One region of the Absiella sp. AM29-15 genome, then DNA from elsewhere that is predicted to be linked to it. Evidence: predicted binding sites of a transcription regulator. Region 1 holds the regulator's gene; the other holds the start of a gene.
What was found. Region 1 encodes Rex, which represses fermentation and respiration genes when NADH is low (regulators of the CRP and FNR family bind a similar motif). Its sites were predicted from a motif close to GTGAANNNNTTCAC; they were not measured.
Positions count from the first base shown of each region.

Region 1 (4,456 bases):
CATCGCCATTTGGTGATTGTGCTGTTAGAAGATGGTGAAGTAAAAGCTGGAAAAGCTTTGTCTTGCTGGAAGCAGCAAAGTGAAACTTTATTTCCGGAATTAATTGCCTGTATGGACAGCGTTGGCTGGAAAGCTGATGATTTGGATGAAGTCATGATTACAGATGGGCCAGGTAGCTATACTGGGGTACGTATTGCGATGGCAGTCGCAAAGGTTTTATGTACGAGAAAACATATCCCGTTATATTGTATATCAACCTTGCAATTATATGCAGGAGTAAATGATCATGTATTCGTTATGCTGGATGCGAGAAGTTCTCGTGCATATGCTGGTAGTTTAAATCATGGAGTGTTTGACAAAGAAGAATGTATCATGAACCTGGATGAAATTAAAGCCTACTTAAAAGAACATCCAGATTTAAAAGTAATTGGGGATACTTCTTTGATCGATATGGAAACAACAGATATTGATTTTATTGAAAATTTTAAACTTTTGCGTCCTTACGCAAGAAAAGTGGAAAACATTCATATCTTAACACCACGTTATTTAAAAGACCAGAGTGCCTATATGGTAAAATAGTATGCTGGAAGCATTAAAAAAAGAAGATCTTGATGAAATCGTTGCAATTGATGCTATTTGTTTTCCTGCGCCATGGAGTAAGGAACAATATTTATATGAATTAGAAGAAAATGATTATGCCTTTATCTATGTGTTAAAAGAAGAAGGCAAAATTATTGGATTCATTGATTATTGGGTTACTTTTGATATTGCACAATTAGCGAAAATCGCTGTCTTACCGCAATATCGTGGCAAGCATCTAGCACATCTTTTAATGGATCAAATGATAGAAGATGTGGAAAGAATGCATTGTGAAACATTGTCACTAGAGGTTCGTGTCAGCAATATTGCGGCACAACGATTATATGAATCATACGATTTTATCAATGTAAATACGAGAAAAGGGTATTATCATGATAATGGGGAAGATGCCTATGTTTTGGTAAAGGCCTTGAAAGGAAGCTGTTTATGAAAGATACGTATATTCTTGCGATTGAATCCAGTTGTGATGAAACGGCAGTCGCAATCATAAAAAACGGAAAAGAAGTATTGGCAAACGTCGTCGCTACACAAATTGATGTACATAAAGATTTCGGTGGTGTCATTCCTGAAGTTGCAAGCCGTATCCATGTGGAAAATATTTCTATGGTCATTGAAGAAGCTTTGAAACAGGCAAATATGGAAGTAGAAGATATGGATGGTATTGCTGTGACACAGGGACCTGGTCTGGTGGGCAGCCTGCATGTAGGTGTACAAGCCGCTAAAACGCTGGCATGGGCTTTTAATAAACCTTTGATTCCTGTGCATCATATTGCTGGACATATCTACGCAAATCGTTTGATTGCGGATTTAAAATTTCCATTGCTAGCCCTTGTAGTATCTGGTGGACATACAGAATTAGTCTATATGAAAGATGAATGGAGCTTTGAGATTCTTGGTACGACCCAGGATGATGCGATTGGTGAAGCTGGAGATAAGGTTGGCCGTGTTCTTGGACTTCCATATCCTGGCGGTGTTTATGTGGATAAACTTGCGAAAGAAGGAAAGCCTGTTTATCAATTAGCAAAACCTAAGACCGAAAATGAACTTGATTTTTCATTTAGTGGTTTAAAGAGCAGTGTGTTACAGTTTATTGATCGATGCAAACGTAAAGGAGAAAGCTTTGTACCTGCAGACCTTGCGGCATCTTATCAGGAAACGGCTTTTGAGGCATTATTGCTGCGGGCAAGAAAAGCAATTGAACAATATCATCCAAAGCAGATGGTACTGGCTGGTGGTGTTGCGGCGAACTCTTGTCTGCGTGAAAAAGTCAGTGTGGATTTAACAAATCAATATCCGGATGTTGAGTTTATTATTCCACCACTTTCTTGTTGTACCGATAATGCGGCAATGATTGGTGTTGCCGGTACGGTGGCATACCTGCATGGCGAGCGTGGAGATTTTGATTTAACCGCAAATCCGGGAATGGAATTAGAGCGTTAAATTTTCAGACAGCAGCATTTGCTGTCTTTTTGTTAGCGTATAAGAATTTATGATATGGTTATTATAAAATATGTGAATGTTTTGCATGTTAAACTTATTAATTTATTCACAAATAGAAAAATTCGTGGTATACTAACTCATAGGTGATATACATGAGTGAAAAGAACGTACCAAAGGCAACGCTGCAACGATATCCTGTATATTTGAAGGCGCTGCGAAAATTACAAAGTTCCGGTGTGGAACGTATCATGTCTAAAGAGTTGGCGAGTGTTGTGAATATTGAGCCAACTACCATTCGTCGTGATTTCTCTTTCCTTGGCAATCTTGGAAAACAGGGCTATGGGTATGATGTCAACCGGCTGATTGAAATTTTTAATCAGGAACTAGGTATGGATTTTGATGAAAAGATCATACTGGTAGGTGCAGGCAACATGGGACGTGCATTGATGAAGTATAATAAATGGGATTATGTCGTTGGTGAAATTTCCTGTGCATTTGATATCAATCCAGATCGTCAGGGTGTTCGTTTTGGTATTCCTGTTTATGATATCAGTGAGCTGGAGCAACGGGTTCCTGATGGCTGTCGTATCGCTATTCTTGCGATCAGTGATAATATTCAACAGACCGTTGATCGTTTGATTGCCTGTGGCATCATTGGACTAATTGACTTTACACATGAACATATTCAGATTCCAAAGGGCGTTATATTAAAGAGTATTGATGTTGTAACGTCTATTCAGGAGCTGGTTTTTGAAACAAACAAACTAAATATCGGACATTTGTAAAAAAAGCTTGTAAAATGGAGGATACTTGTGGTATCATCTAAACAAGAGTTGAAATACAAGGAAACAGGACGAAATAAGATTGTTTCGAAAAAAGCGATTCTGCGGTTGGTGAAAGGCAGAACGAAAGGCTTATGGAGAACACCTGTGGAGTAGAATCGGAGAACTAAAGTAGACGATTTCGTCAGGCATACGTTACATGCTAAAAAGATGCTTTATGCTATGCATGAAGAATCAGGATGGCACCGCGCTAAAACAAGCGTTCCTGTGATGGGAACGTTTTTTTTATGATAAAAAGGAGGAAATAACATGTTTGAATTTATGACTATTCGCGAACTATATGAAATCGTATTAAGTGGATCTCATGTAGAACTAGACTCAATGGAATATGTACAGTTACAGGGATGGATCAGAACAAATCGCTGCAGTGGGAAATTAGGCTTCATTGAATTAAATGATGGTACGTATTTCCGCAATGCTCAGTTAGTGTATACACAAGATTTAAAAAACTTTAAAGAAGTGGAGAAATATCCTACAGGTGCAGCTTTAACTGTTACTGGTAAATTTGTGTTGACACCAGAAGGAAAACAACCATTTGAAATTCAGGTCACTGAAGTTATATTAGAAGGTGATTGTGATCGTGACTATCCTTTACAGAAGAAACGTCACAGCTTTGAATATATGCGTGAAATTGCACATCTTCGTCCTCGTGCAAACACATTCTATGCAGTATTTCGTTTGCGTTCTGTATTATCTATGGCTATTCATGAATTTTTCCAGAACCAAGGATTTGTGTATGTGCACACACCAGTAATTACTGGAAATGATGCAGAGGGAGCTGGTGAAACATTCACTGTTACAACACGTGAAGATACAAACTATGAAGAAGATTTCTTTGGAAAGCATGCTTCTTTAACTGTTTCTGGACAGCTGCATGTGGAAGCATTCGCTATGGCATTCCGTGATGTTTATACCTTTGGCCCTACTTTCCGTGCAGAAAACTCTAATACGACACGTCATGCTTCTGAATTCTGGATGATTGAACCTGAAATCGCATTTGCGGATTTAGATGATGATATGAATCTGATTGAAGATATGATTAAATATTGTATCCAGTATGTATTAGATAATGCACCTGAAGAAATGAAATTCTTTGAAAAGATGATTGATAAAGAATGTATTGATCGTATCACAAAGGTTATGAACAGCGAATTTAAACGCATGACATATACAGAAGCTATCGAAGAATTGAAGAAAGCTGATGTAAAATTTGAAAACAACAAAATCGAATGGGGCATGGATCTTCAGAGTGAACATGAACGTTACTTATGCGAAAAAGTTGTAAACGGTCCTGTATTCTTGATTGATTATCCTAAAGATATCAAAGCATTCTATATGCGTATGAATGAAGATGGTAAAACAGTGGCTGCTTGTGACTTGTTAGTACCAGGTGTAGGAGAACTTGTTGGTGGAAGCCAGAGAGAAGAACGCTATGATGTATTAGCTGAACGTATGAAAGAAATGGGTATGGAAAGTGATTCTTTACAATGGTACATGGATTTACGTCGCTTTGGTGGATGTAAACATGCAGGATTTGGTCTTGGCTTTGATCGTATGTTGATGTATCTGACTGG
Region 1 is NZ_QVFL01000014.1:126,742-131,197, reverse strand. Features, by position in the region: gene tsaB (tRNA (adenosine(37)-N6)-threonylcarbamoyltransferase complex dimerization subunit type 1 TsaB) at 1-579, shown strand, start outside; gene rimI (ribosomal protein S18-alanine N-acetyltransferase) at 581-1,030, shown strand; gene tsaD (tRNA (adenosine(37)-N6)-threonylcarbamoyltransferase complex transferase subunit TsaD) at 1,027-2,040, shown strand; gene DW761_RS14440 (redox-sensing transcriptional repressor Rex) at 2,193-2,825, shown strand; gene DW761_RS21675 (hypothetical protein) at 2,853-2,978, shown strand; gene asnS (asparagine--tRNA ligase) at 3,132-4,456, shown strand, end outside.

Region 2 (4,456 bases), on a different contig from region 1:
TGCATATACATCTTTTGCTTTTTTCATTGTGTCATCCCAACTGCTGCCCGGATGTTGTGGATCTACACCATCTTTTGAAGCATATCCATATTGTTTCACATGCTCTTTGATTTGTGGCATTAAATCGTTTCCTTCTTTATCTTTGATACTTGTCCACCAGCCAAAATGATTTAATCCATAATAACGTACTTCCATATCTTTACGTGATTCTAAACCAATGGCTTTTGCCATACGTGTTTCAATACCGATTGGCATATCACAGATATTGATAATCTTAGAATTAGGACGTAAGCGACGTGTCGCTTCTGCCACGATTGCTGCTGGATTAGAATAATTTAACATCCAAGCATTTGGTGAATATTTTTCCATGTAGTCAAGGATTTCAATAACGCCACCGATAGAACGCATACCATAAGCAATTCCACCAGGACCACAAGTTTCCTGTCCTACTACACCATATTTCAAAGGTATCTTTTCATCTTTTTCACGCATCGCATATAGACCTACACGAATATGTGCCATACAGAAATCTACATCTGTAAATGCTTCTTTTGGATCACATGTTGCGATAAAGTTAATTTCTGGATCACGCTCACGAATAATAATTTCACAAGCTTTTGCGACTTTATCCTGACGTTCTTCATTATTATCATAAAACTTAATCTGACGAATTGGGAATTCATCTGCGTGTTCTAGTAACATCATAACGATTCCAGGAGTGAAGGTAGACCCTCCTCCTGCAATCACGATTGAACTTTTTTTCATAGGTATAAACCTCTTTTCTATTTTAATAAATTTTCAAATTCTTCTCGTACACTTGGAACACTTAAACCTACAATTACCTGTAAAGCTTTCCCCTTGTGTACCAAACCATGAGCACCTGCTTTTTTGAATACTGCAAGTGGAGCGACGATACTATCATCTTTTACTGTTACACGTAAACGTGTTGCACAGTTTGTGACATCCTGAATGTTATCTTTACCGCCCAGTGCTTCTAAGAATGCAGCGGCTTTTGCGGCATTGCCACCTTCTACTTTTACATCTTCTTTTGGATCATTACTTGTGTCTTCATCACTGCCTGGAACTGTTCCTGCAGCTTTTGCGGCTTTATATTCTTTTTTAGATACTAATTTTACTTCTTCATCATCATCTTCACGTCCTGGTGTCGCAAGATTCATTTTCAAAATCATGAAACGGAATACGATAAACCAAATACCACTAAATACTAGACCAATGACTACCTGAATCACATATGTCATACCATGTGTTGCCCCTAATGGTAACCAGTTTAATGCTGCCCAGTTGATTAAACCACTTGAGAATTCCCCAGATACACCAGCCATAAATTCCACCATGGCAAGTGTTGCGGCAAGTAATGCATGTACAAAGAATAATACTGGTGCGATAAATAAGAATGTAAATTCAATAGGTTCTGTGATACCAGCAAATGCAGCTGTTAATGCGACTGGAAGCATCAAACCTAAGACTTCTTTTTTCTTGTTTGGTTTTGCGGTTACATAGAATGCAGCCCCAATTCCAATAGGTGCGAATACTTTTGAGTGTCCATACAGTGCAAATCCACCAGCAGGGAATAATGTTGATAAGCTTTCTGTAGATTTCGCAAATTCTGGTAAACCTAATGCCCAAGCTGCTTTGAATCCGCCCTCAACTACAATTGATTCATAAGCCATTGGCATATAGATGAAGTGATGTAATCCAGTTGGAATTAAGATACGTTCACAGAATGTATATACCCAAATTCCTAATGCACCACTTGAAATAAAGAAGCTCTGCATACCTGCGATTAAGCTCTGTACTCTTGGCCAGATTGCCATAAATAAGAATGCAACTGGAATCATTACGAAGAATCCGATTAAGCAGATAAATGATGATCCTTTGAATACCCCTAACCATTCAGGCAGCTCTGTATCGAAATAACGATTATGTAAGAATACAACAATACCTGCGATTGCCAAAGCACCAATCATACCTGTATCTAATGTTTTGATACTTGCGATGGATGCTAAACCAGTTCCACTTGCTGCTTCAATACTGAAATCAACACCAAAGCTGGATCCCCAGTTTGTCAACATGGCTGCTAACATATAGTTGAATGTTAAGTAAAGAACAAATGCTTCCATACAAGCACGTGCATTTTGTTTTTTCGCTAACCCGATTGGTAAAGCAATCACGAACAATAACGGTACTTGTCTAAATAGTGTCCATGCTCCTTCCTTAATTACATACCAGAACTGATACCACCCAGTTTCTGGAGCAGCAATACTGCCGATAATCATCTCTGATTGGAATACGGTACATAAACCAACCATGATTCCTGAGAAGGCAAATAATAGTACGGGTGTAAACATTGCCCCTCCGAATCTTTGAATCTTTTGCATCATAAATTCATGTCTCCTTTTCTTCTTGTCAAATCACTTTGTTCTCTTGACGTAATACATCATACCACATGTGTAATCGTTTACAATATTTCAAACATCTTCTGTTTTCATGTCCATTTGTAGAAATTTTTCACAATTTTTGGAATATTATCCAGTACCAGAAAAAAAAGAAAAACCAGTGTTTACTGGTTAAAAAAGTTATGTAAAAATACCGCAATTCCTTCCTCATCATTGGACTTTGTGATATAAGATGCCGCTGATTTCGTTGATGGAAAGGCATTTTCCATTGCCACCCCATAAGGTATAATGGATAACATCTCATCATCATTGTTACTATCGCCAAAAGCAATGACCTGGTCCAAATGGATATCCAATTGATCACAAAGTGATAACAATGCCTGTGCCTTACTTACATGGATATCTGTGATTTCCAAAGAACCTTCACTAAGGTAAAAATAATTAAATTTTTCAGGATACTTTTTACGAATGGCATCTTCTGCCCTGTGCAAAATCTTAGGATTACCTCTGATACATAGTTTATTGGCGGCATTATGAATATGATTCTCTAAGTGCTCAACCATATTTGCATTTCTTGCCATATAAGCAAATTGACGCAATCTTACCACTTTAGATGCACGCATTGGTCGATAAAGACGTTTCGCGATTTCCCTTTTGATTGCCAAAGGTAGTGTATAACTACATGCATAGTTGCCTTTTTGAGAAACGATCACAAACAAATGCATCGCATGCGCAATCTTAATCATTTCTGATATGGCATCTGGAGGTACTTGTGGAAACTGAATATTTACATCCTTCTTTACATGATAAATGCCAGCACCATTGCCATGCAACAGATAACCATCATAGCGTTTTAATTCTAATTCATCCACAATGCTCTTTAATTCAAAAGGTGCTCTCCCACTACAAATCGCAATCTTCACTCCTTGTTGTTGGAGTTTCATCAATATCTTCTTTGTTTCATTACCTATTTTTCCTTTGCTGTTAAATAAAGTTCCATCCACATCACAGGCAATTAATTTTATATTACGCAAGTTCAAGAATATCGCTATCCTTTACCTTTACCTGTTCTCCAACATGATAAGAAACGATTTGTTTATCTAGTGGATTTATTACAATGACTGGTGTAATCAATGGAATATTTTCTTTTTCCATAAATGCGCGATCTACCTTAATAATCGGCTCCCCTGCCTTTACCTTATCATTCACATTCTTTAATACCTCAAAGCCTTGTCCTTTCAAGTTTACTGTTTCCAAACCACAATGCACCAGAACTTCAATTCCTTCAGGACTCGTCATTCCAAATGCATGGTGTGAATCAATCAACATGGTTATTGTGCCATCAATTGGTGCGCATAAAACATCTCCAGTTGGTTCAATCGCAATACCATCGCCCATCATCTTTTCTGAAAATACTTCATCAGGTACCTCACTCAAATCCTTACATACACCATCGATTGGTGCTTTGATCGTAAAATTTTTACTTTTCTTTTTAAATATTGAAAACATATCTTATACCTCTCCTTCTTCATGGCTGCATTATATCATGAAGGAATCTATGTTTCCTTGTTCTGGATTGTTTTCGTATTGATATACATTCTTCGTTCTTTTTCACAAAAAGTGGAATTTCTTCCACTTTTCATTTACTTTCTTCTATTGACTTGTTATGTTGATACATTGCATATCTTAAAAACAACATTTCTACTACAAAGAAAAACATAGTTACCGGTTCAAATCTATGGTTTTCAATCATAATCGGTTTTGACATAGATGAAAAATATACTGCGACATCCGCTAATTCAGCTAATGTATTATGTTGCATTCTTGTGATTGTAACAATTTTACAATCTTTCTCTTTTAATTGTTTCCCAAACTTGCATATCTGGGCACTTTCCCCACCCAATGAGAAAAGAAAAACAACATCCCCTTCTCTTAAATTATTCAATAAAAATCCTATCTCTGCAGTCCCATTGATCATATAAACAATAACATTCAGCTTAAACATCAAGCGTTTTAATTCTCTGACCGCAGATTGTTGA
Region 2 is NZ_QVFL01000007.1:38,866-43,321, reverse strand. Features, by position in the region: gene DW761_RS08670 (6-phospho-alpha-glucosidase) at 1-765, opposite strand, end outside; gene DW761_RS08665 (alpha-glucoside-specific PTS transporter subunit IIBC) at 783-2,402, opposite strand; gene DW761_RS08660 (HAD family hydrolase) at 2,582-3,457, opposite strand; gene DW761_RS08655 (PTS sugar transporter subunit IIA) at 3,444-3,926, opposite strand; gene DW761_RS08650 (MurR/RpiR family transcriptional regulator) at 4,057-4,456, opposite strand, start outside.
Region 2: a site for Rex is predicted at 2,520-2,533, ahead of DW761_RS08665 (alpha-glucoside-specific PTS transporter subunit IIBC). Genes of this name have one in related genera too.